Regions from separate parts of the Halomonas sp. KHS3 genome, predicted to be linked through region 2. Evidence: predicted binding sites of a transcription regulator. Region 2 holds the regulator's gene; each other region holds the start of a gene.
The links. The regulator sigma-54, encoded in region 2, starts transcription at its own class of promoters, with help from an activator protein. The targets are predictions, from matches to a motif close to TGGCACNNNNNTTGCTNT.

Region 1 (10,041 bases), 700 kb from region 2:
GGTCTCCCACGGCCAGGGGTCTGGCGACGCCCAAGCAGAGACGTTTTCCAATACCCCCGATAGCCATCAATCCAGCATTGGCCTATTTCGCACTATGAACAGCTACTATGGGCGCAACGGCTATTCACTGCGCCTGGAGGGTCTGGAACCCAACGTCAATGACTTGGCGTTTGAGCGCGCTATTGTGATCCACGGCGCGGACTATGTAAGCGACGCCTTTATCACCCAAACGGGGCGGCTCGGTCGCAGCCATGGCTGCCCGGCGGTACGCGAAGACGTCACTTACCCGCTGATCGACAGTCTAAAAGAGGATCAGTATGTGTTCGCTTATTATCCCGATGCCGAGTGGCTGGCCACCTCCGCGTTTTTAGGCTGCACGGCCACCGCCGCACAGCTAGCCCGGCGCTAATGTTACCCAGAATCTTAATGAGGGGAACGTTAACAACCTCAGCCTTACAGGCAATCAGTAGCTGAATTTTATCATTTTCGGCCGCTAAATCAGGCGCACAGGGGAACCCTCTGCAATACTTTGTGACAAATTAACACAAAATATTGCTATCTGCCGTAGGTGTCTCTGCCATGTTCACCTTTATGCACCCGTACCAAAAAATTCGCCGCCTGGAACAGGAAGTTGCCGAGTTACGCACTCAGCTTGACGCTGCTACCCCCTCCCCCAGTTGCCGATTATTGAGCCTGATGAAACCGGCACAATCCATCGGCATGCTGCAGGCGAGAGGCGCGGATATGCTGGCTTCTCTCAATAGTGGCATACAGGAGTACGCGGATCAGCTTGCCGGCGAGCGGGCCACCCTAACGGAAACGGTTAATTTAATTGCCACCGCTGAACAGGCGGTCAGTAGCCTTGACCAACGTTGCCACGACACTGAACGTACCGAAGCGTTACCCCCATTAGTGTTAGCTAAAACTCTGCACGCCTTAAGCCAGCTACAGGTCGCTCTCGCCCGTAGTGCAGGCCACGCCCAGGCGTTAGCGGTAAGTACGGCCCTTGAAACGGCCCATAGCCAAGGTCTGCTTGGCAGCACCGATGCCGCTAGCCAGCAATCTCCAGGATTGGCAGCCATTGCAGACGATGTCCACCGCTTAGCGTTGACTATGCACAGCTTGAGCCATCAGCTCAGCCTACTGATGGAGCAAATTAATAGCCAGGTAAGAGAACACTCGCAGGCCGTAGTGAAAAAATGTCTGGCCGACGAGGAGATTACCCATTCCGCGCAAGCAGCCAAGCAGGCAGTGCATCAGCTTGCTGACCAAGCTCAGCATATGCACAAGGTGATTCATCACAATGCCACCGCTGCGTTTTTACACTCCGCGAAGCTTGATCATGCGGTGTGGAAGTGTCGGCTTTATAAGCAGCTCCTCTCTGCCAACACAGACACTCCCCTAGAAGACCATCACCAATGCCGTTTAGGGCGCTGGCATCAACATGGAGAAGGTCACCAACGTTACGCCCGCACTGAGGCCTATCGAGCGCTGGCGGCACCCCATCGCCGTATGCATGACAGTGGCGCGGAAGCACTTAAGTTTGCCCGCCTGGGCGACCGCAATGGTCAACTGGCCGCCTTGGGAGTCATGGAAGAAGCCAGCCAGCAGCTCGCCCTGCAGTTGGACAACCTCATGGAGCACGCCATGTATGAGGCGCCCTATTCAACCAATCATCACTCACCGCTTGCGGGCGCACCTTAAATAGCCGTTGTACGCTAAATAGCCTTTCGTCTTATCTAGCCGCCTATGCCATGCTGGTTGCAATAAAACCACTTTCCTCACCAGCAGCAATGGGAAAAAGCATATGGCACAGGTCAAAAAGCTAGATCTCGCGTTACAAGGCGGTGGCGCCCACGGGGCTTATACCTGGGGTGTCATTGATCGCCTACTGGCAGATGACCGCATTGAGATTGAGGGCATCAGCGGCACCAGCGCCGGGGCAATGAATGGCGTGGTAATGGCCGATGCGCTCACAAGAGGCGATAAAGAGACCGCTCGGCAAGCACTGCACGACTTTTGGCAAGCGGTGAGTCGCGCGGGTATGGCCAGCCCCATCCGCCGCTCTCCCTTGGACATATTGACCGGCAACTGGAGCCTGGATCACTCGCCCGGTTTTATTGCGATGGACCTATTAAGCCGTGTGGCCTCCCCCTACCAACTCAACCCACTCAATATAAATCCGCTGCGCGATATCGTGGCCGAACATATTGATTTCGAGCGGGTTAGGCAATGCCAACAGCTTAAGCTGTTTGTCGCGGCCACTAACGTACGCACGGGTAAACAGCGGGTGTTCCGCCGTGAAGAGATGAGCGTTGACGCGGTGATGGCCTCCGCTTGCTTGCCCTTTATATTCCAAGCAGTGGAGATCGACGGCGAAGCGTATTGGGATGGTGGCTACATGGGTAACCCCGCCCTGTTTCCTCTCATGGAGGAGTGCAGCGCACGGGATATTCTGCTGATACAAATCAACCCAATCAGCCGTAACGAAGTCCCCACCTCGGCATCGGCCATTATGAATCGCCTCAACGAGATCACCTTTAACTCAGCACTGATTAAAGAGATCCGTATGATTGCGCTGCTTAAGCATACCCTCGATGAGCAAGGCATTGAAAACTGCTACCAGCAGGCGTTGTTCCACCGCATTAGCGGCGAGCAGGCACTTGAGGGCCTCTCTGTCTCCAGCAAATCCAATTCTGAGTGGCCTTTTCTATGCCATCTTTTCGAGCAGGGACAAGCTGCCGCTGAACGTTGGTTAAGCGAACACTTTGAAGCGATTGGTAGCCACTCCACACTGGATATTGATGCCGTCTATTTACATGAATAATGGCTGCACGTTCAGTCCGCCCATTGCACCCTTCTAGCACCAAGATGCCGCAAAATCGGCGTTGCATGCCCAATCATGCAGCATAGACTTGATCACTCATCTCTAACACGCACAACAAAAATAAATTAAGATATTGATTTTTAGCAATAAATATTCAACTGGCAAACTACCTGCATAACTCCTACCAGTGGTGGTAGGCGTGGACCAGGCCCAGTCGGGTACGAGTGCGTCGAACCTGACCTTCAACGGTGAAGGCATGTTCTCGTCAATTGTTTGCGTAACGCGCTAACTTGTTTGCGTTGCGTAGCGACTAACTCGTTTTATGCCCCGTGAGGCCATCCCATGGACATACGCAACAAAGCCAACCGCATTCGGCTGCTTAACTTCTCGACTCCTCAGATGCGCGCTTTCCACTTTTCATGGTTCGCGTTTCATATCTGTTTCTTCGGCTGGTTCGGCATCGCCCCTCTTATGGCGATTGTTCGAGAAGACCTTTCACTGACTCAAACACAAATCGGCAATACGATTATCGCTTCGGTAGCGATTACGGTAATTGTGCGCCTTGCAATTGGCGTACTGTGTGACCGCATCGGCCCGCGTAAAACCTATACCGGGCTACTGATATTAGGCGCTATTCCGGTGATGGGCATTGGCTTGGCCGATAGCTTTGAAACCTTTCTATTGGCGCGCTTAGCCATTGGGGCCATTGGTGCCTCCTTCGTGATTACCCAGTACCACACCTCGATGATGTTCGCCCCCAATGTGGTCGGCACTGCCAACGCTACTAGCGCAGGTTGGGGAAACCTGGGTGGTGGCACCACGCAGATACTGATGCCACTAATCTTCTCGGGCATGCTGATGCTGGGCGTTAACGAAGCCTTTGGCTGGCGTTTAGCGATGATGGTGCCTGGTGTAGTGATGTTCTTTACCGGCATTGGCTACTGGTTCTTTACCCAGGATGCCCCCAACGGCAACTTCAGCGACCTGCGCGCACGCGGCGAATTGCCTGAAGCTTCAGGAGAAAATGGTGCCGCGCAAAGCTTTCTAGCCGCCGCCAAGGATATTCGTGTTTGGGCGCTGTTCGTTGTCTATGGCCTCTGCTTTGGCGTGGAACTGACGATCAACAATATTGCCGCCATCTACTTCTTTGATAAGTTTGATCTTACCCTGGCCACCGCGGGTCTGATTGCCGGTCTGTTTGGTTTAATGAATATTTTTGCGCGTACTTTAGGCGGCGTCTTCTCGGATCTTTTCGCTAAGCAAGGGGGCTTGAAAGGACGCGTTCGCTGGCTGTTTATTGCCTTGGTTTGCGAAGGTATTGCGTTGGTAGCGTTTTCGCAGATGCACGTATTAAGCCTAGCGATAGGTATCATGCTGGTGTTCAGCCTGTTTGTGCAGATGGCGGAAGGCGCTACTTTTGGCGTGGTGCCGTTTATCAACAAAAAGGCGCTGGGTGCCGTGGCGGGCATAGTCGGCGCTGGCGGTAATGTGGGCGCGGTAGGCGCTGCCTTTCTGTTCCGCAGCGAAAGCCTGACCTATCAGCAAGGTCTGTTCTATTTAGGCCTCACTGTACTGATCCTGGCTTCATGTGTGTTGGTGGTACGCTTTAGCGATGCTACCGAAGCAGAAGAGGCCAAAGCGTATAGCGACGCAGTAGGTGATGATGTAGGCGCGGGCGCTCTGTCGTTACGCTAAGCGCTTTCCAGTACACTCATACTTCCATAACGTTCCTGTTCACTCCCATACGCTTCGGCATGGTATGGGAGAATAACGGTATGGGAGTGTTCACATTTAGGCGGCGAGTCACCAAGGAAATTTCTATGTCTTCAGCGCAGCAACTGCTCTTAACCGCCATCCGTTGCGATATCGACAACCTTACCCACCTTGCCACCACCGCCGATATTGTCGGCGACATCAGCCGCTTTATTCATATGCTCCAGCGTGAACGGGGCGCATCGACGATTTACCTTGTTTCCCAGGGGCAGCGCTTCAAAACCCGCCGCGACACCTACCGGCAACACAGTCAGCAGGCCGAAACACTAATGCGCCAACGGCTGGAAGCGCTCAGTGAGGAGGCCCGCCCCCAGGCCGCCGCGCGCTTACTGCGCCGGATTGCCGCCGTCTGGTACGCGCTTGACGAACTTGGCGCGCTTCGTCAGGCCATTGATACCTTTGCTATCACCCCCGATGCAGCGACCCAGGCGTTTAACCAGTTGACCAGTGGCCTACTAGCCATTGTGTTTGAGGCCGCAGATACCTCTATCGATCCCGATATTACCCGCACGCTAGTAGCGATTTTCCACTTAATGCAAGGCAAAGAGCTGGCGGGCCAGGAGCGCGCCTGCGGCGCCTTTGGCTTTACCCATGGCCACTTCGACGAGCCCCATCGCGCGCTGCTCAATCAACTCATGGCAGATCAACAGCGCTGCTTCGACACCTTTGTAGAGTTTGCGACACCCGAAGCGCAGCAGGCATGGCAGAAGGAGCTTTCACCGCGCACGCTGTCGGGTATTTGCCATCTGCGCGATATCGCCTGCCAGCGCTCGTCGGCAAAACAATCACCACCCAAAGAGACACCCGATAAGCTGGGTGAAACCTGGTATGAACTCACCACGCTGCGCATCGACTCAATGAAAACGGTTGAAGATGCGCTGATTGAACAACTGAGCATGCTCTGCCACCGCAAAATCGGCCAGGCTGAGGAGGCTTTAGAAAAAGCCAAGGCACAGCCCTGCCACCCTACACCCGCCCCCTGCGAGCAGCTGCTGGCGCTGAATGGAGCGCAACCATTAGGTGACCTGACCGCCAACGCTCTCACCTCCCCCCTGGGCCGCTCGCTGATCGAGCTCACCCAAGCCCAGGCCAGCCGCTTACAAGGGCTCAGCGATGAGCTTGAAAATACCCGCAAAGCGCTACGAGAACGCAAACTGATTGAACGCGCCAAAGGTCTCATCATGGCCCACCAGGAGATGAACGAAGAGGAGGCCTACCGCTTTCTGCGGAAAACCTCAATGGATCAAAGCAAAAGCATGGCAGATATGGCTCAAGCGATACTGGATCTCTCAGCGATGCTAAAACGCAACGATGCTAAAACATAAAGTAGATGGGCTCCTCGTTAGCAGTCAGTTAGCAGCACAATACCAAGCTGCTTAAGCCTATATTTGCAGGATGCTGTCACCTTAGCCATGCTAAAAGCTCACTTGACTGACCAAGCAAGGAGCGCACCCCATGCAACACCGCGTGCTATTAATTACCGGCGCATCTAGCGGCATCGGTGCGGCCACCGCTCGCGCAGCTGCACGTGAAGGCTATAAGTTAGTACTCGCTGCACGTTCTAGCGACAAGCTCACCGCACTGGCGCAAGAGCTGGGGCCGGAAAACGTACTGACCTGTGAGCTGGACGTGACTAACATGGAACAGCAGCAGGCCATGGTTGAGCAGGCGCTGGAAACCTTTGGCCGCCTGGATGGCGTCTTTGCCAACGCTGGCCGTGGCGGTTCACCCGGCGGCTTTAGTGAAGCCGACCACGACGCATGGCGTGAGATGATTCTCACCAATATCTATGGAGTGGGCCTCACTATTCAAGCCTGTTTGCCCGCCCTTAAACGCAGCAAAGGCCATGTATTGCTCACCGGCTCAGCGGCAGGCCGCACGACTATTCCAGGCTCGATGTATAGCGCGACCAAGTGGGCGGTCACCGGAATTGGCTACAACTTACGTGAAGAGTTACGTGGCACCGGCATGCGTGTGACGCTAATTGAACCTGGAATGGTCGACACCCCCTTTTTTGATGAGCCGCCAACTCATGCCTTAGAAGATCGCGATATCGCCAATGCGGTAATTTACGCACTAGCGCAACCTGCCCATGTAGATGTGAATGAAATTCTTATTCGCCCCACTCCACCTTTAAGTGAGGAGTGAGGAGCCAACGAACCTGTATATCCGCCACCTGGATAGTCGACACCTTGCAATTCATCTGCAATGGCCGCATAACGTGTAATTACCAAGCGCGCTAAGTAATTTTTCACCCGACGCGCCCACGAATTAATTTGCAGGTGATCCATGAGCCAACTCGCTTCCACGGCACTTTCCGTTCTTGATCTGGCACCTATTCGCCAGGGCGGCAGTGCCGCAGAGACCTTTCGCGATAGTGTTGCCCTGGCGCAATTAACCGAGCGGCTAGGCTATACCCGTTACTGGCTTGCCGAGCACCACAATATTGCCGGTATCGCCAGTGCCGCAACCGCCGTGTTGATTGGTCATATAGCCGGGCAAACGTCCACCATCCGCGTGGGTAGCGGCGGCATTATGCTGCCTAACCATCCACCGCTGGTGATTGCCGAGCAGTTCGGCACACTGGAAACGCTCTACCCTGGCCGTATTGATCTGGGATTAGGCCGTGCGCCTGGCTCGGATGGTGCCACCATGCAGGCTATGCGCCGCAACGCCCACGCCGGGGTCGATGATTTTCCACAACTGCTGAATGAGCTGCGCAGCTACTTAGCCGATGCAGAGCCCCAGCAGCGAGTGAAAGCGGTGCCTGGCCAAGGTACCCATGTGCCTATTTGGTTGCTGGGTTCCAGCGGTTACAGCGCGCAGCTGGCAGCCAAACTGGGCTTACCCTTCGCGTTTGCGGCTCAGTTCGCGCCGGGCTATTTATTTGAAGCGCTGCGTTTGTACCGTGATAACTTCCGCCCTTCGGAGCACCTGGATAAGCCCCATGCGATGGTCGGCCTTCCCGTGATGGCCGCAGAGAGTGACGCGATGGCTCACTACCTGGCCACGACAGCGCAGCAGAAGTTTTTAAACCTTATTCGCGGCAAGCCGACTCAGTCACAACCGCCGGTTGAGCAGTTGGATTGGTCGCCGATGGAACAGGCCCAAGTCAGCCAATTTTTAGGCGCGGCGATTATTGGTGGGCCCGAGACAGTTAAAGCCGAGCTTGAGGAATTCCAAACACGCACTGGTGCCGATGAACTAATGATTAATAGCGATTTTTACAACCACGCCGACCGTCTACGCAGCTACGAAATTGTGGCTGAGGTCGCCCGATAAGCGCTTAGCTGCACAGGATAGTTATGACCACACTCGCTTTCTCTCCAATAACGGATGACGATTTTGCTGCTTTCTGGCCCACCTTCCAAGCCATTGTTGCAGCGCAAGAGACCTATGCGTTTGATCCCGATATCAGTTTTGAAGCTGCCCGTCAGTTATGGTGTAAAACGCCTAACGCCAGTGTGGTTGCCAAAGATGAAAACGGACAAGTGCTGGGCGCTTACTACTTAAAAACCAACGCGGCTGGCCCCGGCGATCATATATGTAACTGTGGTTATATGGTGCCCCCCGCCGCACGGGGCAAAGGCGTAGCGCGAGCCATGTGTGAGCACTCCCAGCAACAGGCCCGGGAACTAGGGTTTCTGGCCATGCAGTACAACGCCGTGGTGGCCACCAATGAGGTGGCTGTCGCGTTATGGCAGAAGCTTGGGTTTAGTATTGTGGGTACCGTTCCTAACGCCTACCGCCATGCGCGCTTCGGTTTTGTCGATACGCATGTGATGCATAAGACGCTTTAACAATCATCCATTTACCAAAGGGTTCTTTACCAGACGACTATTTACTAAGCAACTCTTTATCAAACAATTATTTTCCAAACAACTCTCAAACAAGTTTAAAAAAACATTTAATTATACGGCTTTATTATGATTTAGCATTTAACAATATAGAAAACTAACACCAACTTAATCAAATTATTATTTTAACGGAAAATTGATACCTTTTAAAACTCCTCATGCACCAATTCAGGTGCGGGGAGTATTAGGAGAAGTATCAATGCAAAACATATCAGTTAAGAGAATGATTGCTGGCGCACTGATTGTGCTTTTAGCCATGCTTATCATTTTGGGTAGCATGGGTGTCATGGCAGAACGCGAAGGTGCACAGCTGCTGGCAGAAATTAATGAAATCAGTGCTCAACAAGCGAGTGCTGCTAACCGTGCAGAAACCAATCTAATGGAAGTGCGGGTCAGGCTAGAGCGCATGTCACAGCACTACCGCAATGGCAACGAAAGTTACGCTGAGCGGGCGCTGGGAGAAGCGCTGGTGAGCCTGGAGAAATCTGACCAGCGTATTGCAGAACTCACTCGCCTTGAACTCCCGATTGATTCCGAGCGTCGCCCACTAATCGATGCAATTGTCGATAGTTACCACCTTATTGTCACTGACACCTTAAGAAGTGATTTAGCCAACGAGCGCTATGAGACACTGGACGAATACCGTGATCCCATTAATCAGAAGTTCTCTGGCTTTAGCACTGCGATCAGTAATTTCAATGATTATGCATTGAGCAGAGGCAACCAAGTTCACTCGGAAGCGCAGCGCGACAGCGTCATTTTTGGTATCACCGTAGGCGTTCTCATTTTAACCGCGATTGTACTCTATATTGTGGTACAAATAATGATTAATCGGCTCGTCATCAGTCCCCTACAGCGGGCAGTCAGCATTTGCGAAAACATTGCAAAGGGGGATTTGACCAGCCATATCGATGCCCTAGGGCGTAACGAGATTGGCCGCCTTTATAGTGCCATGGAGGATATGCAGGAGCGCCTGGAAGAGATAATCGGTACGCTCAATCAAAGTAGCGAAGCCGTCGCCTCCAGCTCTACGCAAATTGCCAGCGGCAGCCAGGATCTCGCTTCGCGTACAGAGCAACAAGCCGCAGCTTTGCAGCAAACCGCCGCGAGTATGGATGAAATTTCATCGATTGTGCAGCAAAACGCAGATACTGCCGGTCAAGCACAGCAATTGACCCAGGACGCCGCGCAACAGGCGAATAGTGGTAAGCAGGCATCTGAACGCACCAGCCTACTGATGCGGGAATTAGAAGAGACCTCGCACAAAGTCCATGACATTATTCAGGTGATTGACTCGATCGCCTTTCAAACCAATATCCTGGCGTTGAATGCATCGGTAGAAGCTGCCCGGGCTGGCGAGCACGGCAGAGGCTTTGCGGTGGTGGCCAGCGAAGTTCGTTCATTAGCAACAAAGACCTCCACCTCATCGAAAGAAATACGCACCATGATTGAAGATATCTCACAGCGTATTGTTGTCGGTGCGGAACAAGCAGCGAAAAATGGCCATGATATGGCGGAGATCAACGAAGCTATTCGTAAAGTGACGGAAATGATGCAAGAACTTGCTCTCGCCGCAAAGGAGCA
Region 2 (10,041 bases):
ACAGGCTGACAAAATCGCGCGTGCTGCAGACCCGAGCATCAGTCAAGTGAGTGCTTCTCTTTCAGGTACCTACGAAGTAGTGCTGGTGAGGGCAAGCGATGGCACCTTGGCGGCGGATATTCGCCCGCTGGTGCGCTTTAATGTCAGCGTTATCGCGGTTAAAAATGGTCGTCGTGAACGCGGCAGTGCGGGCGGCGGTGGCCGTTACTCCATGGCCAAGCTGCGCGATGACCAAGTTGCCGAGCAGTACGCCAAAGAGGCGGTGCGTCAGGCACTGGTCAACCTGGAAGCCGTCGATGCGCCCGCGGGGCAAATGCCTGTGGTGCTGGCGTCGGGGTGGCCGGGAATTTTGCTTCATGAAGCCGTCGGCCATGGTTTGGAAGGGGATTTCAACCGTAAGGGCAGTTCCGCTTTTGCTGGCAAAATGGGCGAGCGCGTGGCCGCAAAAGGTGTGACGATTGTCGATGATGCGACACTATCGGATTGCCGTGGCTCGATGAGCGTGGATGACGAGGGCACGCCGGGCCAATACACGCCGCTTATCGAAGACGGCATTTTGACTGGCTATATGCAGGACAAACTCAATGCCCGCTTAATGGGTATGGCCCCCACTGGCAATGCGCGACGCGAATCCTTTGCCCACCTGCCGATGCCGCGCATGACGAATACGGTCATGCTTGCGGGCCAAGATGAGCCCAGCGATATTATCAAAAGCGTTAAGCGCGGTATTTACGCGGTGAGCTTTGGGGGCGGGCAGGTGGATATCACCTCTGGCAAATTTGTGTTCTCTGCCAGCGAAGCCTACTTGATTGAAGACGGTAAGGTGACGGTGCCGGTGAAAGGCGCCACCTTGATTGGTAACGGGCCGGAAGCGATGCAGCGTGTTTCCATGATTGGCCATGATATGGCGCTGGATACCGGCATTGGCGTGTGTGGTAAAGAAGGGCAGGGCGTGCCGGTGGGTGTGGGCCAGCCCACCCTGAAATTGGATGAGCTGACCGTCGGCGGCACGCAGTCTTGATAGGCGGTCTTGAAAAACCGTCTTAAAGAGGCTGTTTTTAAAGTGCAAGGGTTTCGCGCAGGTGTTTGAAGAGCTTGCGCGAGCTGGTCGGCGGTTTGCCCTGTTCGCGTTCCCGCTGGGCGTTGCGAATCAATTGACGCAGTGTCTGGCGATCGGCGTCGGGGTGCTCCGCCATAAACAGGTCAACTGCCGCATCGCCCTCGTCAATTAAGCGTTCCCGCCATTTTTCCAGTCGGTGGAACGCGTGGTCGCGCTGCTCTTGCTCCTGGTCGATGGAGTCGAACACGGCTTGAATGGCGGTAAGATCCTCTTTACGGATCAGCTTACCGACATACTGCATATGGCGGCGGCGACCTTCATGGGAGCGAATACGCGAGGTTTCCTCGATAGCGCGTAGCATATCGTCAGAGAGGGGGAAACGGGCGCGTTCCGCCGGTCGCATGGCGATTAAGGTTTCCCCAAGTGCCTGTAAGGCATGCATTTCGCGTTTGAGTTGCGACTTGCTAGGGCGTTCTTCCTGTTCTTCTACTTCAACGGGATCGGGACGTTGCTTACGCATAGTGTGACTCACAGACAAGATTCGTGGCGGCATTATACCAGCTGCGAGTACAACATTGATTCGCCGATGACACTCTCTTGCAAGACTTTGGTTGAGAGGCATTCGGTTGAAATAGGAGGCCATATGGCACAGGCATTTGATGCATCCGCGCAGCAGTCGCTATTGACCGCGCGCGCCGAAGAGGCGTTAGCGCTGGCGAAGCGCTTGGGCGCGGATGCTGCCGAAGTAGGCGCAAGCGTCGATCAGGGTATAGGCGTTAGCGTACGCCTGGGCGAAGTTGAAACGGTTGAGTTATCCCGTGACCAAGGCATTGCCGTCACGCTATACGTGGGTCAACGTAAAGGCAGCGCTTCATCCACTGATGCCAGCAGTGCCTCGATCCAGGCAGCCGTAGAGAAAGCGCTGGCGATTGCCCGCTATACCGGCGAAGACCCGGCCGCAGGGCTGGCCGATGCCTCCCTTATGGCTACTGAGTTGCCCGATCTAAAAGTGCACTACACCTGGGCGCTCACAACGGATGAGGCGATTGAGTTAGCGCTTGCCTGCGAGCAGGCGGGGCGAGACGTTGACGGCATCTCACAGTCAGATGGCGCGTCTCTCTCCAGTGGCGAAGGGGTGCGCGTTTACGCCAATAGCCACGGCTTTTTAGGTACCCAAAAGGGCAGTAGTCACTCTCTTTCTTGCATGCTGATTGCCCAAGACGCGAGCGGTATGCAGCGTGATTATGACTACACCTCTGCCCGTGACCCCAAGGCGCTACGTGACCCCGCTGAGGTGGGGCGCGAAGCCGCGATGCGTACGCTGCGCAGGCTAGGTGCTAAACGGCCGCCAACGGGCACCTTTCCGGTGCTGTTTGACCCATCGTTGGCCAGTGGCTTGATTGGCCACCTGCTCGGTGGGTTAGCCGGTGGTGCGCTTTACCGGCAGGCCTCGTTTTTGTGCGACCGGCTCGGTACACCATTGTTTCCCGACTGGTTTAGTCTCGAAGAGCGGCCAATGGAGATTGGCGCCACGGCAAGCTCACCGTTTGATGGCGAGGGCGTGCAAACGCGCAATAATCGCTTTATCGATCAGGGACGCATTGCCAGCTATATGCTCTCTTCTTACAGCGCTCGTCGTCTCGATATGCAAACCACGGGCAATGCCGGTGGGGCACGTAACGTGCGTTTAGCAACGCCACTGCAATCACGCGAAAGCTTGTTGCAAGAGATGGGGCGGGGTATTTGGGTGACTGAGTTGATGGGCCAAGGTGTCAACGGTGTGACCGGTGACTATTCCCGCGGTGCAGCAGGTTTTTGGGTCGAAAATGGAAAGGTGCAGTACCCGGTCGAAGAGTTCACCATTGCCGGAAACCTGGAGCGGATGTTTGCTGGCTTAGTAGGTATTGGCGATGACACTGATACCCGTGGCAGTGTTCACACGGGTAGCTGGTTGATTGATGCCATGACCGTGGCGGGGGACTAACAAGCCAAGCGGCGGCTTACTGATCCTCCTCAAAGCGGGCGTCGAACAGCGCTTGAATCGCTTCAAGCGCCTGTTCGGCGTCATCGCCTTCGGCGGTGATTCTAAGCTCGGTGCCACAAGGTGCGGCAAGCATCAGCAGTGACATGATATTGGCGGCGTCGGCGGCCTGTTGCTGTTTGTAAACGCGTATTTTTGCCGTGAACTGTTGGCCGCATTTGACCAGTTTTGTCGCCGCGCGAGCGTGTAGCCCGCGTTGATTGGTAAGTGTAAGTATGCGTTCTGGCACCCTGGTTCCTTTTCGCCGAGTGGTGTCATTAATGGATAGACGCGCTTAAGAGGTCTCTGGCCGCTCGTTAGGTGTGGAAGCGCTGACGAGGGGAGCGGCCAACTGTTCGCTTATGGTGTAGTGCAGACCCAGTTCGCGGTGGCGAAGTTGAACTTCGCCCATGCTAGGAGTCAATTTTTCCGCTAACTTCTCGGCCATATAGACCGAGCGGTGCTGGCCACCAGTACAGCCAATCGCGATAGTCATGTAGCTACGTTGGCTATTCTGGTAAGCGGGTAGCCAACGCTCTAGCCAGGCCAAGATGTCGTCGCTCATGGCATCAACAATCGGATAGCTGTTCAAAAAAGCCACGATTTCCGCGTCGCGGCCAGTGAACTGGCGCAGCGTTGGATCCCAGTACGGATTTGGCAGGCAGCGCACATCGAAGACCAGGTCGGCGTCTAACGGTACGCCGCGTTTATACCCAAACGATTCCAGCGTTAGCGTCAGCTTGTCGCGCCGCTGATGGGCTACTTGGTCGGTAATGCGACGGCGTAAATCGTGCACCGATAATCGTGATGTATCGATCAATAGATCGGCCAGATCGCGAATATCCTCTAGCGTCGTCTCTTCTTTATTGATCGCCTCTTCCAGCGTCATTTCGCTATCGCGGGTCAGCGGATGACGGCGACGCGTTGCTGAGTAACGCTCAAGCAGTATGCGCGCATCGGTGGTCAGGTAAATAACTTGAAAGTCGATTTTACGCTGGCGCAACTCGTCTAATAAAGAGGGCAGGCGCTCCAGAGCTCCCGGCAAATTGCGGGCATCAATACTCACCGCTAAATGTGCTCGGTCGCCCTGGTCACGCAGTTCATCCACCAACGACCCCAGCAACATAGCTGGGAGGTTATCAATCGCGTAGTAGCCAAGATCTTCCAGCGCTTGCAAGGCGATAGATTTACCTGACCCGGAGCGGCCGCTAATGATCACCAGTTGCATAGAGTCTCTCTTTGCTTTGATCAAGCTGCGTTGAGGGTGGTGAGCGGATAACCTGCTGTGATCTGCCCTGAACAGGGTTTCAGACCCTTAGGCCGCTGATTGCTCGCGAATTTTGGCGGTAATCAGCTCAAGCAGTTCGCGCTGGCTGGCTGCTTTACGCAGTTGCTGGCGCGTGTCCGCATCATTCATGATGGTCGCTACCTGACCCAGTAGTGAGAGATGCGTGTCATCTGCCTCTTCGGGTACCAACAGGACAAACACCAGATCTACCGGGTCGCCGTCGATAGCGTCAAAATCGATCGCTTCAGCCAGTTTCAAAAATCCAGCGATAGGGGCGTTGCAGTGGGGGCTACGCGCATGAGGAATAGCCACGCCGTTACCAATACCCGTACTACCTAAGCGCTCGCGGCCGATTAAACGGCTAAACACTTCTTGGCTGTCCAGGCTGGGGATATTTTGGGCGATAAAGGTGCTGTAAAACTCCAGCACCCTTTTTTTGCTGCCCCCGGGGACGTCGAACAGAACGCGTTCCGGGGGGAGTATGGTTTCCAACGTCATTGAATTAACGCACACCGGCGCCTTGGGCGCGAGCTTGTGCTTTTTCCTTGTGTTTAACGAGTTGACGGTCGATTTTGTCCGCTAGTGCGTCGATAGCGGCGTACATATCACTGTCTAGGGCTTCCGCATGTAAGTCAGCACCTGCGGCGTGCAGCGTACAGGCGGCCTGCTGGCGCTCTTTCTCCACTGATAAGGTGACTTGCACCGTAGTTATATTGTCGTAATGGCGCTCTACACGCTCAAGCTTCTCGTTGACATAGTCACGCAAGGCGTCAGTCAGTTCTACGTGATGACCAGTGATATTTACTTGCATTGACGTGCTCCTTATCCATCGGACTGTACTTCGATTGTAACCCTTTTTGCCGCGTTGCAAAGCCCTTGTCGAGAGTTTCCCTGAAACGTTAACGAAGTTAGCGCAAACGACGCCGTTCACTGGAAGAGGGAATGCCCATGGCTTCACGGTATTTCGCCACCGTACGACGCGCCACTTGAATCCCTCCTTCGCCTAATAGCGTCACTAAGCGGCTGTCTGAAAGCGGCTTGCCGGGCGGCTCCTCTTGAATCAGTTTCTTGAGTCGTGCACGGATGGCGGTGCTGGAGTGGCTGTCGCCATCTTGACCGCTCACCTGGCTTGAGAAAAAGTATTTGAGTTCAAACACACCACGGGGTGTATGGATATATTTTTGCGTCGTTACCCGTGAAATAGTCGACTCGTGCATCTCCACGGCTTCGGCAATGTCGGCCAGTATCAGTGGTTTCATGGCTTCTTCGCCGTGCTCTAAAAAGCCAATCTGGCGGGTAATGATTTCGCGACCAACACGCAGCAGCGTATCGTTTCGGCTAGAGAGGCTCTTGATCAACCAGCGCGCTTCCTGCAAGTGCTCTTTGAGAAACTGGTTGTCATCGCTTTTATCCGCACGCTTAATCAAGCTGGCGTAGTCGGGCTGAATGCGCAGCCGTGGCAGGGCCTCGGGGTTGAGCTCTAAATGCCAGCCTTCATTATCGTGGCGGACGACTAGATCGGGGGTGACATAGCTGTCATCGGTGTCGCCGTAGGCGCTGCCTGGGCGTGGGTCTAGGCTGCGAATAAGCAGGATGACATCGGCCAGCTGTTCGTCGTCGAGCCCTAGACGGCGTTTCAGCAGACGCATATCGTCTTTGCCAAGCGCTTCGAGAAACTGCCGCACCAAGCGGCGGGCGGGAACCAGCAGTGGCGTATGATCGGGGAGAGCGGCGAGCTGCAGCATCAAGCATTCACGCAAGTCACGGGCAAATATGCCGGTCGGCTCAAACTGCTGGAGCTTGAGTAGAATGGTTTCCACTTCGCGCTGGCTTAGCCCGTCAATGCCCTGGGCACGAAGCCCTTCACGGATGTCGTTGAGCGGCTGGGTCAGGTAGCCGTTGGCGTCTAGCGCGTCGATTAAACTTTCCGCGACAAGCTGCTCGCGAGCGCTAAAATCGGTCATGGCGAGTTGCCACAGCAGGTGGCCATGAAGGCTCTGCCCGGCTGCCTGGCGCTCAAAGTCGGGGCCTTCGCTGCTGCCCCCCTGGCTTCCCATATCTTGATAGGTATCTGACCAGTCGCTATCTACCGAGAGCTCAGTAGGGATGCTCTCTGACCACTCTTCTTCCTTAGGCTCGCTGACAGCCTGTTCACTAAATTCATCTTCCTGCTCCAGCATGGGATTGGCATCGAGGGCCTGCTGAATTTCTTGACGAAGATCTAGCGTAGAGAGTTGCAGCAGCGCAATGGCCTGCTGCAACTGGGGCGTCATGGTCAGCTGTGTGCCGATACGCAGTTGGAGAGAAGCTTTCATGACCATCTGAGAACCACTCGTTAATCAGAATGCTCCACCCTAGTGCGAGTGAGTGCTTGGCGCAAGTGCAATAAGCATGCCATTGGTCGTAAAGTTGTTTTAAAGCGCTATTTAGGGGCGATTAAGGCAAAAACATTACAGGCGAAAATCGGCGCCCAAATACACATCCCTTACTTTTTGGTTGGTGAGAATCGAGGCGGGCGAGCCACTGGCGATGATTTGCCCATCGCCGACGATATAGGCGATATCGCAAATGTCTAGTGTTTCACGCACGTTGTGATCGGTGATCAGCACGCCGATATGGCGCTGTTTCAGTGCACGAATGATGGTTTTAATCTCACCTACCGAGATGGGGTCAACGCCCGCAAAAGGCTCATCGAGCAGAATAAAAGCGGGCTCTGTGGCTAGCGAGCGGGCTATTTCTACACGCCTGCGCTCGCCGCCCGAAAGGCTCATGCCCAGGTTGTCGCGAATATGGGTGATATGGAAGTCTTCGAGTAGCGCTTCCAGGCGCTGTTCGCGATCGCTGCGGTTAAGCTCTTTGCGGGTCTCGAGTATCGCCATAATATTCTCGGCAACCGAGAGTTTGCGGAAAATAGACGCCTCTTGAGGTAGATAGCCAATCCCCGCGGCTGCGCGCTCGTGCATGGGGGCGCGCGTTAAATCCACATCGTCGATACCCACCTTGCCAGCGTCGGATTTGACCAGCCCAACAATCATATAAAATGAGGTGGTTTTGCCCGCGCCGTTGGGGCCCAAAAGGCCAACGACACTGCCTTGGGATATCTCCAGATTGATGTCTTTGACCACTCGGCGGCGTTTGTAGCTTTTAGCCAGGTGGTGGGCATAAAGGGTTTTGATCGGCGCAGTGTCAGCAGTGGCCACAGCTAGGCTCCCTATTGTTCAGGCTGAAGGGTCATGCGTATGCGCTGGGGCTCGCTGCCATCAACGTCAGAGCGCGCTTGAATCACTTCTCGGTCAATAAAATACTCAAGGCGACCGCCACTAAAGGTGTCCTCTTGCTGGGTCAGTTCGGCTTGGTCGATCAGCTCTACGCGACGCTCGGCGACGTGATAAATAATCCGCCGCGCCCAGCCTTCCGTGGGGCCTTCTTGCCCTTCGCCTTGATGGCGCAAGTAGGCGCGCTCACCGGTAGCGGTGGCTGTCGAGAGTTCGCCCGCGTCGTTGCGTTCGATCTCTACCCGCTCGCCGCGCAGTTGCATTTCGCCTTGGCGAATGTCCACATCCCCAGTATAAACAGCTGTGCCTGCCCGCTGATCAAGATCTAAACGGTCGGCTTCCACTTCCACTGGGGCCTGGGAAGATGAGTTGGTTTGGGCTAACACTGATAAAGGTATCGCTAAACCGAACAGTGCAGTGTAGAGCAGGGCTGGGGAAATCATGGCTTTCATGGCGGTTCCTATTAGCGTTGTGTGGCCGGGGGGTGCGTGCCGCGCACATTATCCGTTAAGCGAACCTGGCTGGTGTTAAGCCAAACGTCCATACGTGAAGCGCTCATTTGCTGCGGCGGTTGCTGCATCAATACCGGTGTGTCACTCCAGGCATGCTGCTCGAGGCCATCATAGTGCAGTAGCTCGGTATCTAGCTGCCAGCCTTCATCTGGTGCAAACAGTCGAGCCGAACCTGACAGCAGCAGGGCTTGGGTAGCGGTGTTGAGCGTGCCTACATCGGCGCTGGCCAGCCACTGACGGTTTTCGCTGTCATACAGTACTGCCTCGGGCTCTTCCGTCCAGGTTTCGCTGCGCTGCGGGGTATGGATAAGGCGCGGTGTTTTTAGCGACTGCATGACACTGCCGTTATCCCCGAATAGGGTAATCTCGGCATTTTCCAGCACGTGGCCAGGTTCCTGAGCCTGTGCTTCGGGATCGATGCTGGTGTCTTGAGGCCCGCGGGGGTCAAGCCATACCAGCAGAATCCCCAGCGCGATGACTAGCCCGGCTAACCAGAGGCGTACTTTAAAGCGTTTAAACATTTACGTGCGGCCGTGCAGATAGGTGTCGAGCACCGCGCCCCAGTGTCCTTGAGATTCAAGCAGCGTATCGCAGATCTCACGTACGGCACCGTGGCCACCCAGGCGTTCGGTAGTCCAGTCGGCGTGGGTATGCATATAGTCCGGCGCGTTTGGCACGGTAATGCCGACGCCGCAACGTTTGATAGCCGCTAGGTCGGGTAGGTCGTCGCCACAATAAGCCACCTGCTCTAGTTCAATATCGAGGCGCTGGCAGAGCCCGCGCAGTGTGGCCAGCTTGTCTTCACAGCCTTGGTGAACATGGTCAATGCCGAGTGCCGCCGCGCGTTGGCTAACCATGGGGGAGTCGCGCCCGGTAATCAACGCGACATGTACGCCCACGCGTTTGAGAAGCTTTAGCCCGTGGCCATCCTGGGTGTGGAATGCTTTGATTTCGATACCATCGGCCTGAAAGTAGAGGCGCCCATCGGTAAGGACGCCGTCAACATCCAGTGCTAGCAGGCGTACACGGCGGAGTTGGTCGAGTAGCGAGGCAGGTAGGGTCATAGAACCTCCATATCAATCAGTTCGTAAAGCAGGTCGTGTTGGCGCCGCTGGGTTAAATAACGCCGCTGGCGAGCAGGTCGTGCATATGTAGAGCCCCAATTGGGCGCTGTTGTTCATCAACCACCGCTAGCGCGGTAATACGGCTTTCTTCCATGATGCGTACCGCTTCGGCCGCCAGGATATCGGGGCCTATGCGCTTGCCCGGCCGGGTCATGACATCATCAACGCGCACGTCGCGCAGATTATGGAATTGATCCAGCGTGCGGCGTAGATCGCCATCGGTGTAGACCCCCGCTAATCGTCCTTCGCTATCCACTACGCAGGTAAAGCCAAGCCCTTGCCGGGTAATTTCGAGTAATGCGTCGCGCAGCGGGCTGCCCAATGCGACTTGGGGCAGGCGTGCGCCGTCGTGCATGAGGTCTCTAACGCGTAGCAGTAAGCGCTTGCCCAAACTGCCGCCGGGGTGGGAGAGGGCAAAATCTTCAGCGGTAAAGCCGCGTGCTTCCAGTAACGCAACCGCCAGTGCATCACCCAGGGCGAGGGCAGCGGTGGTGGAACTGGTGGGGGCTAGATCGAGCGGGCAAGCCTCACGCTCGACGCCACTGTTTAGGTGCGCATCAGCGTGCTTGGCAAGCGTGGAGTGGGGCCGCCCCGTCATGCTGACCAGCGGTGTGCCCAGGCGTTTAAGCAGTGGTAGCAGAGCAGTGACTTCGGCAGTTTCGCCCGAGTTAGAGAGCGCCAACACTACATCTGCGCGGGTAATCATGCCTAGATCGCCATGGCTGGCTTCGCCGGGGTGAACGAAAAAAGCCGGCGTGCCGG
Region 3 (10,041 bases), on a different contig from region 2:
GGTAGAAAAGTCCTTGCGGGCTATATGCTACTCAAAAAACTTAAATTATTAGCCAAAGTGGCTAGTTAATTTGGACGGCTGTGCGGCTCGCTGACTGTACCTTAGAAGCCAGCGAGCGGAGATTAGCCAAACATCGTTTAAGGCGGCCACTCAGTGAAAAATTCTGGCCTGTCGGCCAACTTAATTTGATCACTTTCGTTAAATAGCTCGCTATTCGCTTTATACCCGACACATTTGGCCCGAAAGCTGAGCTTCTTGTGTGATTATCGGTATTTAGCGACTAACTGCTGAAAGATGCCGAAACATCAGGCGCCTGAGCACGCTTAACCAGAACTGCTGGTGCGGTCTCTTTGAGCCCCAAAGCCAGGACTCCAGCAATCACACAAATAGCGCTCATTAACCACAACGGTGCGGATTGGCCAACACTATCTGCCGCAGCGCCTGCTAGCGCCGGTAGAACCCCACCTCCCAATATCTCACCAATACCCATTACAAAACCCAGGGCTGTTGCAATATGGCGCGAATCGACGGTTTCAGAGGGAACGGTGGCCATAAAAAGCGGAAAGATGCCGTTCAATGCCCAACCAAAGAAAAACAACACTGCCAGAATAATAGCCGAGCCATCAAAATACATGGCGCTTAAGGTGAGGATGAGCCCCATAAATGGGGTAATTACCATTACTGGCTTACGACCAATTTTGTCAGAGATACCGCTGACGACGAAGCTTCCGACCGCTGCCGAGATGCCTAAAGTTCCCATCAGCCACCCCATGGTTTCAGCAGAATAACCACGTACACTGGTTAGGTAAATTGGCATGAAAGACCAGCAAGTTACTAAGTATCCAATCAATAACACCGCAATAAGCGAACATAGCAGCATATTTCGATGAGCGAAGACCTCTTTGAGACTTGGGCGCTGACAGGACTGATTCACACCCGTTGCGATAGGTACTGAAGATGCTGTCGGTTCACGCATTAACCACCAGAGGAGTCCAGCGGCTAGAAGACCTGGAAGCCCTGCAAGGAAAAACGCCTCTCGCCAGCCAAAAGCAGAAGCAACAGCCACAAGGACAACCGGCGCAGCAAAAGAACCCAATAAATTTGACCCGAAGTTCTGCATGACCCCCATAGCAATGCCCCGCCTTTCAGGAGTAACTTCTATTGCCGTTACTGATTGCGATATAGGCAGGATAGGGCCTTCTGCAACACCCATAAGCAATCTAGCACCGAGAAGCAATAAGAATGAGGTGGCAAGACCTGATAAAAAAGAGCAGAGAGAGAACACAATCGTCGCCATGATCAAAAATATCTTTCTTCGGCCACTTCGATCAGACATTGCACCAAATATTAAACCAGATATTGCCCAGGTGACTGATAACGCAGAGGCTGTTAGGCCTATCTGTAGGTTTGTCAAGGCCAACTCTGGCTGAACAAATGGCATCAGGAAGTTAAGTGCATTCCTGTCAAAAAATACAATGCCAAAGTTAAGGCTCAATAGAGTAACTAAAAGGATTTGATAACGAGTGTTATTGGGCGTGTTAGGCAGGGTAGCTGTATTATTGTTAGTCATGGCTTATTAACACCTTGCATTGATGGGTGCGCTTTTTTAACGCTTCAAATGCGGTTGGCACATTGTTAAGTGGCACGGTCTCGGTGATTAAATGGCGAGGCTCTACAACGCCAGAATCGAGAATATCCAACGCACTTTCGTATTCACGTCGTGAGAAGAAAACGGCAGTTTGAAGGCGTATTTCCTTTGATAAAGCACTAAAGGGTATAAAGCTGTCAGGCTTAGTGCATAAACCAAGAAGCAGAATCGTACCGTGCGTGCGAACCTGCTCAATGGCTTGCGCAATGAGACCAGGAACGCCCGCACACTCGAATACTATGTCTGCTGAACCTCCAAGTGACCGCTCTGCAGCTTTAATGGGTTGATATGGATCACAAACAAAACCGGTCGCCCCCATGTCATAGGCACGTTGTTCTTGGTATCGGGTAATATCCTGTATGACAACCGTCTGAGCGCCAAAGCGGCGCGCCCAAAAAGCGACAGCTAACCCGATAGGCCCAGCACCAAGGATGAGGACACGGTCACCAGGTTTCATGCCGGATAGCTGGAGACCATGGAGAGCAACGGCTAAAGGCTCTACAATTGCACCGTCGTCCATGCTTGCATTGAGAGGAAGAGGTACGCACTGGCGCGCAGCGGTGACGGCATATTCACCATATCCCCCTCCCTCCAACGCCATATCTAGACACCAAGCAGGATTCCCAGAACGGCATGCAGCGCAATAACCGCAACTTCGGAAAGGTATAACGGATACAAGATCTCCTATAGATACATCACTGACTTTTCGACCTAAAGCGACTATCTCGCCTGCATATTCGTGACCCAGCACATCGCCAGGACAAATGCCGAAAATGGGATCCTCAGTCATATGGAGATCGGAGCCACAAATTCCACATCGTTTCACCTGGATGACAACCTCATCGTCTCCTGGTGTAGGGTCTGGAAGTTCGCAAACATCTAAAGGCTGGTGTAACCCCTGAAAGACGGCAGCACGCATCAGCCCACCCTCCCAAGAGAAGTGCCTCCGTCAATAACCAATTGAGCACCGGTCATATAGGAAGAGGCGTCAGAGGCTAGGTATAGCGCCAGTGCCTTGATCTGTTCAGGATCAGCGATTTCCCCTAGAGGTACCTTGGCGTTCCAGGCCTGGCGAACTGCTTCGTCTTTCAACCAGCCACCACCAATGTTGGTTACGAAACCGCCGGGCGCGATAGTGTTGACCCGGATCCGGAACTCTGCCAACTCTAAGGCAACTTGACGTACTAAATGGGACACTCCCGCTTTTGCAGGCATGTAAGCAAGCCCGACCACAGGCTCTGTAATAAAGGCAGCATTGGAGGACGTGACAACAATTGATCCTCGACGCCGTGGCTTCATGTATTTAGCTGCCACTCGCAGAGTATTAAAGACCCCCGTCAGATTAATAGAAATTGTTCTATCCCAGCGGGCTGGATCTAAAACGTCAATCTGACCATCTCTATTTCGCCCTCCTGAAGGGTTCCAAAACCCTGCCCCAGGATCGATCCCCGCATTAGCAAAAACAATATCCAAGTTGCCAAACTGGCGGACATGTTCTTCGAAGGCTCGACTGGTCTGCATTCGATCAGCGACATCTAGCTGGACAGCATGAACCTTGCAGCCTTCGTCACGGAGTCTTTGTGCCTCACATTCGGCTGCGTCGATGTTTATATCCGCTAGTGTCACGTTAGCTCCGTTTTCTGCCAACGCTTCGGCATAGGCAAGTCCTAAACCTGAGGCTCCCCCCGTGATCAGGGCTGAACGCCCTTCTACGCTGAATTGCTCTAATACACGCATATCCCACCTCATAGAAATAACTGTTCATTGATGGGGATATTGTGTTCTTCACAATAAGTGACGTAGTGATTGATGAACCAGAAAACATCCAGCGTTTCTGCCCACTCCCCCTTCTCATCGAAGAACTCGTTAGCTCCCTGCATCCAAAATAGAGCTTTCATTCCATTAGCATCGTCGGTCACTAACGTGTGAGCCTGTCCGGGCATTTCCGTTATAAACTCACCAGGCCCGCAAACCCAGTCGTATTCCAAATATCGGAAAGATCCCTCCATTCCTACAGCCCATACCATTCCTCGGTGCTTATGGGTACCAATCACACCAGGGCTTTTAATCCATAAAATATTGCAATAAACATTATTCCTTACATCAAAGGCCAGATGCCGTATAGCTGCATTATCACCAAAAGGAACCCATGGGCTTTCTACCTCAGAGAGCCCTACATAGCTTCCCTCACGCCCAAATCGGTCTTGCATTGCCTTCATTGGCTCAGGAACTTCTACGATACGATAAGCATTACTAGCGGGTGCATTAGCCATTATTGTTCTCACTTTATTTATGGAAACGATGTATTACAGAGAACTATTCAGCAATTGCTATGCCAACTACTCAAAACCTAGACCTTAGTATAAAAAATAAAGTAAAATTCTTATTATGCAAAGGAAGTTAAGAGACTAGACACGACTAAAGTACAACTGAAGGATTGAACAAGACTCGCCAGTATTTAATTAATTTAATATTTTTAATAAAAAAATGAGAAAGACATGACAAAAAAAATGACGCTTTCGAAAATGACAACGCAACCCAATCAAGCGAGCTCTTGTGAGATAGGCCTTGATGATGGAGACCCACCCACTTTACGTGATTTGACAGAGAGGCTGCGCCTTACCCCTAACGATGGAAAAATTTGGTTCGATGATCGCCGCATGGTGCTACTTGGGGCTAATGCATTTGGTGTGTTGCGCAGAGAAATCATTGAATCACTAGGCTTTTCTAGAGCATGCAGCTTGCTGATGCGCGTAGGTTTTTCAGCTGGATCTGCCGACGCAGCTTTTGTACGAAAACATTGGCCACTAAACGATGAAGCTGGTGCGTTGACCGCGGGAGAGCGGTTACATGCGGTCATGGGGATGGTTAAAGTCGAAACGGTACGACGCGACCACGACATCCCGAACGGTATTTTCAATGCCGAGTTCCTTTGGCATGGTTCAATCGAAGCCGCCGAACATATAAATGCGTACGGCCTATCACGTGAACCGGTTTGCTGGATGCAGCTAGGTTATGCCAGCGGCTACGCCAGTGCTTTCTACGGTAAGCGAGTGATATATCGTGAGTTGGAGTGTGCTGGCTGCGGCGGCTCTTTCTGCCGAATCGTAGGTGAGATGACAAATCAAGAAATAGGCAGTACCCATGACCTTAGCTGGCTCACTCCAGGAGAATACCTTGCGCCTGAAGCGCGTAAGTCGTCTCGACAAACCACTGGCGTTACGACAGCGTCATCTCCTGCCTCTATCCATGAGAAAATAGATACCCAAAAGATCGTGGGTATTTCAGCAGCAGTCAGTATTGCTTTGCAGAAGATCGAAAGAGTCGCGCCAACGCCAGCCACGGTACTGTTCAATGGAGAATCAGGTGTTGGGAAAGACTTGTTTGCTAACGAGCTTCACCGCAAAAGCAACTTGGCAAACGGCCCCTTTGTCGCCCTTAACTGTGCTGCAATCCCTGACACATTGGTTGAGGCAGAGCTGTTTGGCGTAGAAAAAGGTGCGTTTACAGGTGCAGAAAAAAGTCGACCGGGTCGGTTCGAACGAGCCAATGGGGGCACACTATTTCTTGATGAAATTCCATCATTAAGTTATGAGGCACAAGGTAAGCTTCTTCGCACCCTGCAGAATGGTGAGATAGAAAGAGTCGGTGGTGCACACCCTATTCAAGTTAACGTCAGGGTTGTTGCCGCCTCAAATAAAGATCTTTTCAAGGAAGTGCAGAATGGACTATTCAGAGAGGATCTTTATTACCGCTTAAATGTTTTTCCTATTCGCCTTCCCCCTCTTAGAGAACGCCAGGATGATATCCCCTTATTGATCGAACATTTTTTATACCGCTACTCAAACGTTTATAAAAAAAATATTCCAGGACTCACCCGAAAGGCCAGTGAAGCACTTTTAGACTATAGTTATCCTGGAAATATTCGCGAGCTTCAGAATTTAATAGAACGTGGCGTGATTAACGCGCTAGATTCTGAGCCGCTCAATGTGTTTCATATGTTTGACGACGTTGGCTTTGCCACAAAACTCAATCCCCCTTCAGGCCTCAATATTGATCCCACAGGAGAGCTGGAGGCTGGCACAAGTGGGCCTGATCTATTTGGCCGGGGTAAGATTGACGATACGCAGAAGAGCGCTAAATATCACAGGAGAAGTGAAGCAGAAATTTTGTCAAATGCACTTTATAAAACAGATGGCAACGTGTCTAAGGCCGCCAGAGAACTAGGCGTAACGAGAGCTAAGCTAGCCTATCGAATTCAAAAAGCTGGATTAGATCCTAGTCTGTTTCGGCACTTGTAAGGAAGCGCCTGATCGACCTACCAGCCGACCTCTTGGCAGCATTGCCCTAGGCTCTGTTGACTTTTCAGCGCTGCCATAAGCGAAACGTCAACAGCCCCTAAACTTGAACCCATCGCCAAAATACAAGAGGCTTAATACAGCCAGTGTATCGGTTTACGGCACTTGCAAATCTTTGATCAGCTTATTAAACAGCCTGCCCGCAGGCTACGCCACTCGCCCACGCCCACTGAAAGTTATACCCGCCTAGCTCTCCCGTTACATCTAATACTTCTCCGATAAAGCGCAACTGTGGTAAGCCTTTAACCTCAAAGGTTTTGGACGAAATCGCGTCGGTATTGACCCCGCCCATGGTTACCTCTGCGGTACGCCAACCTTCTGTTCCTGCTGGTTTCAGTTGCCAAGCGTTGAGTCTTTGCGCCCACTCATCCAATGCGGCATTAGCATACTGGGCCAGGGGCCGCGCCAAGTCATGGTCGGGGTACCACTCCAGCAGTGCTTGCGCAAAGCGTTTCGGAAAGCGTTCGCCAAGCCAAGTCGAGAGCTGACGCTTAGGCGTTTCTTGGCGTGCCTCACGTAGGGATTCCGCCACGTTTTCATTGGGCAGTAGATCGATACTAATGCTCTCCCCTGGCTGCCAAACGCTGGATATCTGCAGCATCGCCGGCCCAGACAAGCCGCGGTGGGTAAACAGCATGGGTTCCACAAAGCGGCGACTGCCAGCACTAACAGCCACTGGCACGCTCAAACCAGAGAGCTCAGCTGCGCGCGCTTTCCAGCTATCGCTTAAGGTAAAGGGCACCAGCCCGGGTCGCGTAGCGAATACCTCTAGACCAAATTGACGGGCAATGTCGTAGCCAAAACCCGTCGCGCCCATGCTCGGAATGGAAAGCCCACCGCTCGCGATGACGACCACCCCGGCATCGATTTTACCTATCGAAGTCGTTAGACGCATGGCACTGCCCTGTTGCTCCACGCGGGTAACCTGGGTGCTGAGCCTGATTTCAGCCCCAGCCCACTCACACTCGGTCAGTAACGTATGGACAATATCTTTAGCCGAGGTTGCACAGAATAGCTGACCCGGCGTTTTCTCAACATGTTCAACGCCATGGCGCTCGACCAGCTCAACAAAGTGCTCAGGGCGGTAACGTTTGAGCGCCGAAATACAAAAGTAAGGGTTTGAAGAGTAAAAGTGCTGTGGCGTTGTGCCAAGATTGGTAAAGTTGCAGCGGCCACCCCCGGACATGAGAATCTTCTTGCCCGCTTTGTTAGCATGATCAAGCACTAAGACCCGCTTTCCGGCATAGCCTGCTTGCGCTGCGCACATTAAGCCTGCGGCGCCAGCACCGATGATGACAACGTCATAGATCATAATGGACAGCTCATATTGAGAGCGACTCCCGTCGTAAAAGGCAGGCATTCTAACAGGGTCGCACTTAAAAATTATTATGCGGATACAATTACCATATACAATAACTGTATAAATATTATCTAACGCTGAGAACACTATGCTTTTGCCCTTTCATCGACGACGGCTGTTGCGACTCGCACTCCTGCCTCTCACTCTTCTGCTTTCCAGCGTAGCGTTCGCCCAATCGGCGCCGTCAGTCATAGGCACCCGGGCGATCATGACTACCTGGTCGGATCCAATAGAAGCCTTGGGCACCCTTCGTGCCGATGAGAGCGTCACACTATCGGCTACCGTCACGGATATCGTTGCCGAGATCAATTTCCGTGACGGCGAGCAGGTCGAAGAAGGCCAGTTGCTTATTCGTCTGGAGGATGCCGAGGAACAGGCGCAGCTGAGGGCGTCCCAGGCACTTCGCGAAGAGCGGCGTAATGCGTCAAATCGCGCTTCGCAGTTGCAAGAGCGCAACCTGGCGGCTCGGGCCGATGTAGAAGATAGCCAATCACGGCTGCGCCAGGCAGATGCCGATATTCAAGCGATTGAAGCGGAGTTGGCCAATTACCAGATAAAAGCCCCCTTTAGTGGCCGCGTCGGCTTTCGCAATATCAGTGTTGGCGCCCTGGTCACTCCAGGCATGGATCTGGTGACGCTCGATAAATTGGATGTTATGCAGCTAGATTTCAGCGTCCCCGAAGTATTTCTCGACCGCCTCTCACCAGGCTTGATGCTCAATGCCACAACTGCCGCCTACCCTGACGCCCTCTTTAGCGGTGAAATTGCCACCATCGGCACACGGGTGGATCCAGTCACGCGCAGCGTAAGCGTCCGCGCTGATCTCGAGAATACCGATGGCCGCTTGCGGCCTGGCATGCTGATGGAAGTGATCGTTCAACAGCACGTACGCGATACGGTTGTTATCCCTGAGGCGGCCATTGAGCCTAGCGGTGACCGTCACTTCGTGATGTTAATTGAACAGAGTGAAGGCAGCACACGCTTGGCACAGCGTGAAGTGGTGATCGGCGAGCGCCGCAATGGCGAGGTGGAAATTCTCGAGGGACTCGCCGCCAACGATTTAATTGTCTTTCATGGCCTACAGCTGGCCCGTGACGGGCAAGAAGCCAGGTTAATCGGGATCGCCGATGACGAGACCGGTATACGAGCGCTGTTGGAGGCCGACCGCTAATGCGTTTATCGGATATCTCTGTTCAGCGGCCGGTATTGGCGATGGTAATCGCGGCGCTGATTATTGCCTTTGGCCTGCTGGCACTCAATCGTCTGCCGCTGCAAGAGTACCCCACCATCGACCCGCCAGTGGTCACCATCGATACCCGCTACCCCGGAGCCTCGGCCAGCGTCGTCGAAACACGGATTACCCAAGTATTAGAAGACCGCATTGCTGGCGTTGAAGGCATTGAGCTGATTACCTCGCAAAGCGAGGATGGACGCTCTCAGATCGAGATCGAATTTGGCATTGATATGGATATCAATGCCGCCGCCAATGATATTCGCGACCGCATCTCCGGCGCGCTGCGCAACCTACCCGACGACGCTGACAACCCAGAGGTCACCAAAGCCGATAGCAGCGAAGAAGTGGTGGTTTGGTTAAGCCTTTCCGGAAACGACTATTCCATTACTGAGCTAACCGACTACGCTAACCGCTTTTTGGTCGACAGCCTCTCCGTTCAGCCAGGGGTAGCACGGGTGCGTGTCGGCGGCGGCAGTGACTACGCCATGCGCGTGTGGCTGGATCGCAATGCCTTGGCCGCACGGGGACTCACCGTTAGCGATATCGAAGACGCACTGCGGGCAGAGAACGTAGAGCTACCGGCAGGCTCGCTTGAATCCAAGGATCGGCAGTTTATTGTCCGCCTCCCCCGTAGTTTTGCCAGTGCCGAAGATTTTCAGCGCCTCGCCCTCAGCTCTCCTCAAAACCAGGAGGAAAACGGCTATCTGGTGCGCCTTGCTGACGTAGCAAGAGTAGAGGTCGGCGCGGTGGAGGATCGTTCTGTCTTCCGCTCTAACGGCATCCCCATGGTCGGCCTGGGTATGATCATGCAGTCGACGGCCAATGTGATAGAGCTCTCTGAAGCCGTTCAGGTCGAACTTGAACGCCTACAAGGTACCTTGCCTGAAGGGATGTCACTGAGCCTGAACTACGACGCCTCGCTGTTCGTCTCCGGGGCGATTGAGCAGGTCGTTATGACGCTGTTTATCGCCATGGGCTTGGTGGTGGTGGTGATCTTTATGTTTTTGGGCAATTTGCGCACCACCCTGGTACCCGCGGTGACCGTTCCGATTGCCGTTATTGGCGCCTTTACTGCTCTGGCAGCGATGAATTTCTCAATTAACCTGCTAACTCTGCTGGCGCTGGTGCTGGCGATCGGTCTGATTGTCGATGATGCCATCGTCGTGCTTGAAAATATTAACCGGCGTATGCACGACTACGGCGAGACGCCGCTAGTCGCCGCCTTTCGAGGTACCCGGCAAATCGCCTTTGCAGTCATCGCCACCACCCTAGTGTTGGTGGCGGTTTTCTTGCCACTCAGTATGTTGCAAGGCGATATTGGCCGACTATTTTCCGAGTTCGCGCTAACCATGGCCGCTGCGGTAGTGGTCTCTACTCTGCTAGCACTGACGCTTACGCCGATGATGGCGTCTAAAATTCTTAAGCCGGGCATGCACGAAAG

Region 1: RO22_RS05185 (NarK family nitrate/nitrite MFS transporter) is a predicted target of sigma-54. The motif match lies at 2,987-3,004, and genes of this name have one in related genera.
Region 3: RO22_RS19320 (2,4'-dihydroxyacetophenone dioxygenase family protein) is a predicted target of sigma-54. The motif match lies at 3,969-3,986, and genes of this name have one in related genera.

Annotation. Positions count from the first base shown of each region.
Region 1 covers NZ_JWHY01000002.1:663,043-673,083, reverse strand. Annotated here, with positions in the region: gene RO22_RS05200 (murein L,D-transpeptidase catalytic domain family protein) at 1-409, shown strand, start outside; gene RO22_RS05195 (CZB domain-containing protein) at 580-1,704, shown strand; gene RO22_RS05190 (patatin-like phospholipase family protein) at 1,808-2,827, shown strand; gene RO22_RS05185 (NarK family nitrate/nitrite MFS transporter) at 3,170-4,522, shown strand; gene RO22_RS05180 (nitrate regulatory protein) at 4,648-5,925, shown strand; gene RO22_RS05175 (SDR family oxidoreductase) at 6,056-6,748, shown strand; gene RO22_RS05170 (LLM class flavin-dependent oxidoreductase) at 6,890-7,882, shown strand; gene RO22_RS05165 (GNAT family N-acetyltransferase) at 7,906-8,400, shown strand; gene RO22_RS05160 (methyl-accepting chemotaxis protein) at 8,657-10,041, shown strand, end outside.
Region 2 covers NZ_JWHY01000002.1:1,367,072-1,377,112, forward strand. Annotated here, with positions in the region: gene tldD (metalloprotease TldD) at 1-1,021, shown strand, start outside; gene yjgA (ribosome biogenesis factor YjgA) at 1,059-1,580, opposite strand; gene pmbA (metalloprotease PmbA) at 1,704-3,044, shown strand; gene RO22_RS08315 (HPr family phosphocarrier protein) at 3,061-3,330, opposite strand; gene rapZ (RNase adapter RapZ) at 3,376-4,308, opposite strand; gene RO22_RS08325 (PTS sugar transporter subunit IIA) at 4,396-4,866, opposite strand; gene hpf (ribosome hibernation-promoting factor, HPF/YfiA family) at 4,871-5,179, opposite strand; gene RO22_RS08335 (RNA polymerase factor sigma-54) at 5,277-6,689, opposite strand; gene lptB (LPS export ABC transporter ATP-binding protein) at 6,819-7,568, opposite strand; gene lptA (lipopolysaccharide transport periplasmic protein LptA) at 7,580-8,095, opposite strand; gene lptC (LPS export ABC transporter periplasmic protein LptC) at 8,107-8,676, opposite strand; gene RO22_RS08355 (KdsC family phosphatase) at 8,677-9,219, opposite strand; gene RO22_RS08360 (KpsF/GutQ family sugar-phosphate isomerase) at 9,272-10,041, opposite strand, start outside.
Region 3 covers NZ_JWHY01000010.1:30,194-40,234, reverse strand. Annotated here, with positions in the region: gene RO22_RS19340 (YqjK family protein) at 1-69, shown strand, start outside; gene RO22_RS19335 (MFS transporter) at 281-1,570, opposite strand; gene RO22_RS19330 (alcohol dehydrogenase catalytic domain-containing protein) at 1,563-2,567, opposite strand; gene RO22_RS19325 (SDR family NAD(P)-dependent oxidoreductase) at 2,567-3,385, opposite strand; gene RO22_RS19320 (2,4'-dihydroxyacetophenone dioxygenase family protein) at 3,394-3,921, opposite strand; gene RO22_RS19315 (sigma-54-dependent Fis family transcriptional regulator) at 4,147-5,949, shown strand; gene RO22_RS19310 (NAD(P)/FAD-dependent oxidoreductase) at 6,134-7,318, opposite strand; gene RO22_RS19305 (efflux RND transporter periplasmic adaptor subunit) at 7,455-8,537, shown strand; gene RO22_RS19300 (efflux RND transporter permease subunit) at 8,537-10,041, shown strand, end outside.